DNA from 3 places in the Pseudoalteromonas sp. ND6B genome. Region 3 is predicted to be linked to each of the others. Evidence: predicted binding sites of a transcription regulator. Region 3 holds the regulator's gene; each other region holds the start of a gene.

Region 1 (2,276 bases), on a different contig from region 3:
AGTACCACTGGAGTTGCCTCATTTTTTAAAATGAAATCTCCCGCTGGCGGGTATAACTCTACTCGTGCGCCTTGCTCTAGTGAGTGTAAATAATTAGACACCACGCCAGGCTTTGGTTGGCACTCTTTTTTAACGCTAATACGATAGTTTTTAGCATTGCTCTTTTGCGAAATAGAATACTGGCGGATCTCTTCATATTCTGCGCCCTCAGGCTTAACTTTAATGCCAATGTACTGTCCTGGCTTGTAGGTAATAACTGCTTTACCATCCACAGGTGTCAGCGTAAAACTAGTTACGAATTCAGATTCAATATGTTTATCAGTAATTTCAAACTGGCGCGTGCCTGCCCAGCCACCATGGTTGTTTTTACTGTGCGCATACAATGCCGCTTCTTCGGTAATACAAATATCAGCAAGTACACCGTAGGCTTCGCGCCACGCATATTCAACATCGGCAGTAAACTGCTCAGGAATAAGCTCTTTTAACGTACCGATTAAATGTGCGCCCACAATAGGATAATGCTCAGGTAAAATATTTAAGCTGGTATGCTTATGATTAATTCGCGCTAGCGCCTCTTTTAACACGGCTAAATTATCAATATTTTGCGCGTACGCAGCCAATGCATTAAATAATGCAAATTGCTGACGACCCGTTTCTTGATTAGTCATATTAAAAATATGTTTAAGTTCGGGATTATGACTAAACATGCGCTTGTAAAAATGATCGGTTACGACCGTACCTGCCTCTGCAAGCAATGGCACCGTGCTTTTAACTATTTGTATGGTTTTATCGGATAACATGTTTATTTCCTATGTAATAACTAACTGCTTGCATTTAGCATTACACAGAGCGTGCCAACTAATTAAACCTATAATATTCAACAGGTTAAATTAACTCGCTTTACAAGATGAGTCTTTATGACCTACTATAAAACCTGTAAAAATACACTAACAGGTCATTTTGACATGAACCAACAATTCAACCTGACGCAAGTTGCATTAGAACTTGCGCAAAGTACGTTACATGCTCACAGTTTTGAGCAACTTTTAGCCACGGTTGAACGTGTTATTCCCAGCGATGCCAGTGCATTATTGATTCGCCAAGGTGAGCAATTAAAACCCTTAGCCATTAAAGGCCTTATGCCCGATAGCCTAGGACGACGTTTTGATATTGCGGAGCATCCTCGCCTTAAAGCCATCTGCAGTAGTCGTTTGGCTCTGCAATTTGCACATGACTGTCCACTACCTGATCCATACGACGGGCTACTACTGGCTAAAACCGGTGATATTCCAGTGCATGCCTGCTTAGGGTTACCCCTTTATGATAAAAACGCACTACTTGGCATTCTGACCTTTGATAGCCTTAACGCCAATGCGTTTGACGGTATTACCACTGATACACTCAACACCTTACAAACCTTGTGCAGTGCGCACTTTAAAACAGCCCTAGAGCTTGCCCATTACAAACAACATGCGCAGCACTCTAGTGAATTAGTACAAGCGTTAAACCGTGAGGCGCTCAAACGTGATGGTGGTGAAATTATTGGCCAAAGCTCTGCAATACAAACGCTTAAAAATGAGATAAAACTGGTTGCGGCATCAAACTTTAGTGTCCTTATTTTAGGTGATACTGGGGTCGGCAAAGAGTTGGTGGCACGTAATATTCACTTACACTCCGCACGTAAAGATCAGCCATTAATTCATTTAAATTGTGCATCACTGCCTGAAAACCTCGCAGAAAGTGAATTTTTTGGCCATGCAAAAGGCGCTTTTACCGGCGCCCAAAATGCCCGCCAAGGTAAATTTCAGTTAGCCGATGGCGGCACCTTATTTTTAGATGAAATCGGCGAGCTGCCTCTGGCTATGCAAAGTAAATTATTACGCGTACTGCAAAGTGGCGAAGTACAAACCGTTGGCGAAGATGAACTTAAATATGTCGATGTTAGAGTGATTGCAGCAACCAATCGCGACCTAAAACACGAAGTAACACAAGGACGGTTTCGCGCCGATTTGTACCATCGATTAAGTGTTTATCCACTCACAGTCGCTCCATTGAAAGCCCGTGATGAAGATGTTATTTTATTAGCCGGTTATTTTGCAGAAAAAACAGCCCGCAAGCTCGCTATTAAACAGCTAAAACTCAGTATTGAAACGCAACTGCTGCTTAAAAAATATGACTGGCCAGGCAATGTGAGGGAGCTTGAGCATGTGATTAATCGGGCTGCATTAAAGGCTAAACAACATCAGTGGCAGCAACCAATTATTACTATTGAACCT
Region 2 (2,276 bases), on a different contig from region 3:
CTTGCTTACCAACCAGTGTTGATGCTTGCAATGCTGAATTTGATGTCATCGACGCAGCTAAAGACTCAAAGTTAGAGTTTAAATTTGAGATCCCTTCAGCCATAGTAAAGTTTGTCATTTGTGCAATCATCTGATCGTTATCAGCTGGTTTGCTGGGATCTTGATATGACAACTGCTGTGTTAACAACGAAAAGAAATCTTCTTGGGTTAACGCATCACTCTCTTCTTTTTTTGGCACTTGCTTATCTTGCCAACGTAAAGAGTCCATGTAGGATGAAGAAGTACTAATATCGTTACTCATGAGCTACCCTCAGTTACCGCTGACCTAACAGCAGTGTTTTACTTAACATTTGCTTAGCTGCATCAGCAACTTGAACATTTGTCTGATAAGAGCGAGAAGCAGAAATCATATTTGCCATCTCCTCAACAACATTCACGTTGGGTTTGTAAATATATCCATTTTCATCCGCACTCGGGTGATTTGGGTTATATTCGATTTGTAGTGGTTTATTACTTTCAACCACTCCTAACACTTTTACACCAACGGCAGAGCCCTGTGGGTTGCTTGCTGACGCTGACGCTTTTGTTAGCTCCGCAGCAAATACAGGTTGTCGCGCTCGGTACGTCTCATTTTGTGAAGAGCTAATTGTATTGGCATTAGAGATATTACTTGCCGTGGTATTTAATCGCACGTTTTGCGCGCTCATACCAGAACCAGCAATATCAAACACATTATATAAACTCATAATTAGGCTCCTTGACTACCGAGGGCTTTTTTCAGGCCTTTAAATTTACCATTAAGAAACTGGACACTGGCCTGATACTCCATAGCATTCTGTGTATACAAGTTCCGTTCCACTTGTATATCAACAGAGTTGCCATCACCTGTATCTGTTTGATTTGGCGTACGAAATAGTTCATTACTACCTACACTACGGGTACCACCGGCAATGTGTTTTTCATTGGTTCTTACCATGGTATTGCCGCTTAGTTGGTTGGACTTTGCCGTTTTTAATGCTGAGGCAAAGTCGATATCTTTTGCTTTATAGCCGGGCGTATCAGCATTTGCGATATTAGTAGCGAGCATTTCTGCTCTTTGCGAACGGATCAACATCGCATGCGGATGCACGCCTAATGCTTTATCAAAACTGATAGCCATAACTACCTCCAAAAAATTGACTCAGTACCGATAAAGCAATAAATGAGCCAGCAGTGAAAATAGTGATGATAAAAACAAAAAACGACGCAATAGGCGTCGTTTAGAGGAGGGATAATATATTAATGAAGGTCATTTCTTTTGATAAATGATACCAGGGTTACAACGCACCATATCAAAGTCAGTACTTAAACCAGACATAGACTCCGACGCACCTAAAAATAAATACCCCTTAGGGTTAAGTGCTTGAGAGAATTGTGCAATTATTTTGGCTTTCACCTCAGGTGAAAAGTAAATTAAAACATTACGGCAAAATATAATATCGAACTTACCCATTAAAGCGTACGAATCGAGCAAATTTAAATGCCTAAAGCTCACTTGCTTTTTCAATGAATCAACCACTTTTGCCATACCATTGCCGCTGTCTTTAAAAAACTTTTTACGACGTTCAGCAGAGAGTCCGCGAGCCAATGCCAATGCATCATATTCAGCATGTTTACACATATCAAGCATGGTATTTGATATATCTGTACCAATTATTTGTGCACCCATTTTTAAAACACCAGGGCTGCTGGATTGAAACTCAGCAACCGACATCGCTATTGAGTAGGGTTCTTGTCCTGATGAGCTCGCCGCAGACCATATTTTTAATGGCCTATTTAACGTTTTAAACTCAGGGAATAATCTGGTTTTAAGTAACTCAAACGGATACTGATCTCTAAACCACAATGTCTCATTGGTTGTCATGGCATCAACAACAGCTGCGCGCAACTGGCGCTCATGCACACCGAGAGTTTTACTTACCAATTCAGACAACGATTCAACATTAAATCGAGACATTAATGGTGCCAAACGGCTCTTTACCAAATACTGCTTATTTTCACCTAAAACAATACCGCACTGTTGTTCTAAAAATAAGCGAAATTGATCGTATTCGTTTTGCTGCAAATCTTTATTAGTCAAATCAATAACACCTATGTTTATTAATCACGATGAACCCATTTATTAACGGCTGTTGCAAGCTCGTCTGGGTTAAATTTTGCAATAAAATCATCTGCTCCTACTTTTTCAATCATCGCTTGATTGAAAACACCACTCAATGATGTGTGTAAAATCACAT
Region 3 (2,276 bases):
GATAAATTCTAAAATTCTTTTTTTACTATTAAAAAGGACCGCAGCTTTACTGCAGTCCTGACAGATAAGTGAGCTTAGTTTCATAGTGTTAGTGTCGAGCAAGTTTCTCTTTGTGTTTAATTACTTGACGATCTAGCTTGTCAATGAGCGAGTCTATAGCGGCATACATATCTTGATGCTCAGTAGAGGCAAAAATCTCAGCGCCACTTACATGAACGGTTGCTTCAGCTTTTTGGTTTAGTTTTTCTACATCGAGAATAACGTGCACATTCGTTATGTGATCAGTGTGCCTCTGTAACTTCGAAAATTTACTATTTACGTAGTCTCTAAGCGAGTCGGTAATATCTACATGGCGACCAGTTAAATTCAGTTGCATAAACATTTTCCTCTTTGTTGTACGCCTTAAATCAAACTTTTACGTTGATTAGACGGGGGAATAGCTAGAGATTCGCGATATTTTGCTATAGTTCTCCTCGCTACTTTAATTCCTTGCTCTGCCAATATATCTGCAATTTTACTATCACTCAATGGTTTAGCTGAGTTTTCTGCAGCGATTAATTTTTTAATTAATGCACGTATTGCTGTTGATGAACATTCGCCACCATTTTCAGTACTTACATGGCTTGAAAAGAAATATTTAAGCTCAAAAATGCCACGTGGTGTATGCATGTATTTTTGCGTAGTAACACGCGATATAGTCGACTCATGCATTTCCACCATTTCAGCCACATCGTTAAGCACCATAGGCTTCATAGCCTCAGGACCGTGTTCAAAAAAGGCCTGTTGCTGTTGCACAATACAGTTGGTTACTTTAAGTAGCGTGTCATTTCTACTTTCTAAGCTTTTTATAAACCATTTAGCCTCTTGTAAGTGCGAGCGAATAAACTGGCTATCACCACTTGATTTAACCGTACGCGACATAGCTGCATATTGGCTATTTACTCTGATCTTAGGCATGCTATCTGGGTTTAATTCAACTACCCAACGACCTTTAACTTTCTTAACCGACACATCAGGAATAACGTATTCAGACTCTTCTCTAACAATAGTGTCTGCCGGTTTTGGGCTGAGCGTATGAATCAACGTCATGATTTCTTTAAGCTCATCTTCTTTAAGCTTTGTTTTTTTCATCAACGTGCGATAGTCACGTGCAGCAAGTAAATCAATATGATCGGTTAAGATCATTTTTGTTTCGTTTAAAAAAGGTGTGTCTTTATCAAATTGATTTAGCTGAATACACAAGCACTCTTGTAAACTACGCGCGGCTATTCCCACTGGATCAAATAGTTGAATACGCTTTAGTACCGCTTCTATTTCGTCAAGTTCAACTTCATCTTCGCCGTCGTTTTCTTGGTTAAAGCTTTCTAATATTTCTTCACAGCTAAGGGTTAGAATCCCTGAGTCGTCCACAGCTTCTACAATTGCAATAGCTATCGCTTCATCGGTAGGACTAAACGGCGTCAGTTGAAGTTGCCACATTAAATACTCATGCAGCGTTTCAGTCGAAGAGCCTTGATAAATAGATTCATCTTCTGGCATTGGGCCCGATGAAGAGGCAGGCGCAGCGCTCATATATTCATCCCAAGTAACATCCATAGCCATATCATCGCTAATGGTGTCTTTGGTCATTGCTTCGCCGCTATCTTGCTCATACTCGCTAGGTTTATCGTCAGCTGAGGCACTTAGCGTTAAGTCATCGTTATCGGCTTTTTGTTCGTTTTTACCTGCAGTGTCTTCGCTGTAATCGTGTTCTTCAACTTCAAGCAAGGGGTTGCTATCGAGCGCTTCTTGAATTTCTTGCTGGAGATCCAATGTACTGAGTTGCAATAAGCGAATTGCTTGTTGCAACTGTGGAGTCATTGTAAGTTGCTGGCCCATGCGCAGCTGTAATGATTGCCTCATTTATCTCTAACAATCCTTTTAAATTACGGTCTGTTGACCTTTACGGATTAAAATTTGTTCAAACTAGGGGCGGTTTAATTGCGGCGCGAGGTTTGTAACCTAGTGGGCTAAGTCAAAACCGAGCAAAGCTTCCGCGTCCTGCTCACGCTCCTTACCTACATCCATGTAGGCAACAAAGAGTAAATCGTCCCTAGGCAGAACCCGAAGGGCAGCGCCTGTTTGGCATTGATGCTGCGTTATCGCCTATTTATGGGGAATACCACACCACATAGGCTCTGCCTTGCCTAAATACCAAACAGACTGCTGCAAATTCAACCTTGAAAGGTCAACAGACTAAGTATGATTAATCTTAGCAGATGCTTAGTGGAATAACA

What was found. The regulator sigma-54, encoded in region 3, starts transcription at its own class of promoters, with help from an activator protein. The targets are predictions, from matches to a motif close to GTTGGCACGNNNNTNGNNT.
Region 1: hmpA (NO-inducible flavohemoprotein) is a predicted target of sigma-54. The motif match lies at 841-859, and genes of this name have one in related genera.
Region 2: flgB (flagellar basal body rod protein FlgB) is a predicted target of sigma-54. The motif match lies at 1,193-1,211, and genes of this name have one in related genera.

What each region holds. Positions count from the first base shown of each region.
Region 1 is NZ_JQFL01000013.1:74,948-77,223, forward strand. It holds gene hmpA (NO-inducible flavohemoprotein) at 1-800, opposite strand, end outside; gene norR (nitric oxide reductase transcriptional regulator NorR) at 966-2,276, shown strand, end outside.
Region 2 is NZ_JQFL01000073.1:11,398-13,673, forward strand. It holds gene ND6B_RS03030 (flagellar hook assembly protein FlgD) at 1-301, opposite strand, end outside; gene flgC (flagellar basal body rod protein FlgC) at 315-746, opposite strand; gene flgB (flagellar basal body rod protein FlgB) at 749-1,159, opposite strand; gene ND6B_RS03015 (CheR family methyltransferase) at 1,289-2,119, opposite strand; gene ND6B_RS03010 (chemotaxis protein) at 2,140-2,276, opposite strand, start outside.
Region 3 is NZ_JQFL01000080.1:29,375-31,650, reverse strand. It holds gene ptsN (PTS IIA-like nitrogen regulatory protein PtsN) at 1-84, opposite strand, end outside; gene hpf (ribosome hibernation promoting factor) at 89-376, opposite strand; gene ND6B_RS01835 (RNA polymerase factor sigma-54) at 403-1,902, opposite strand.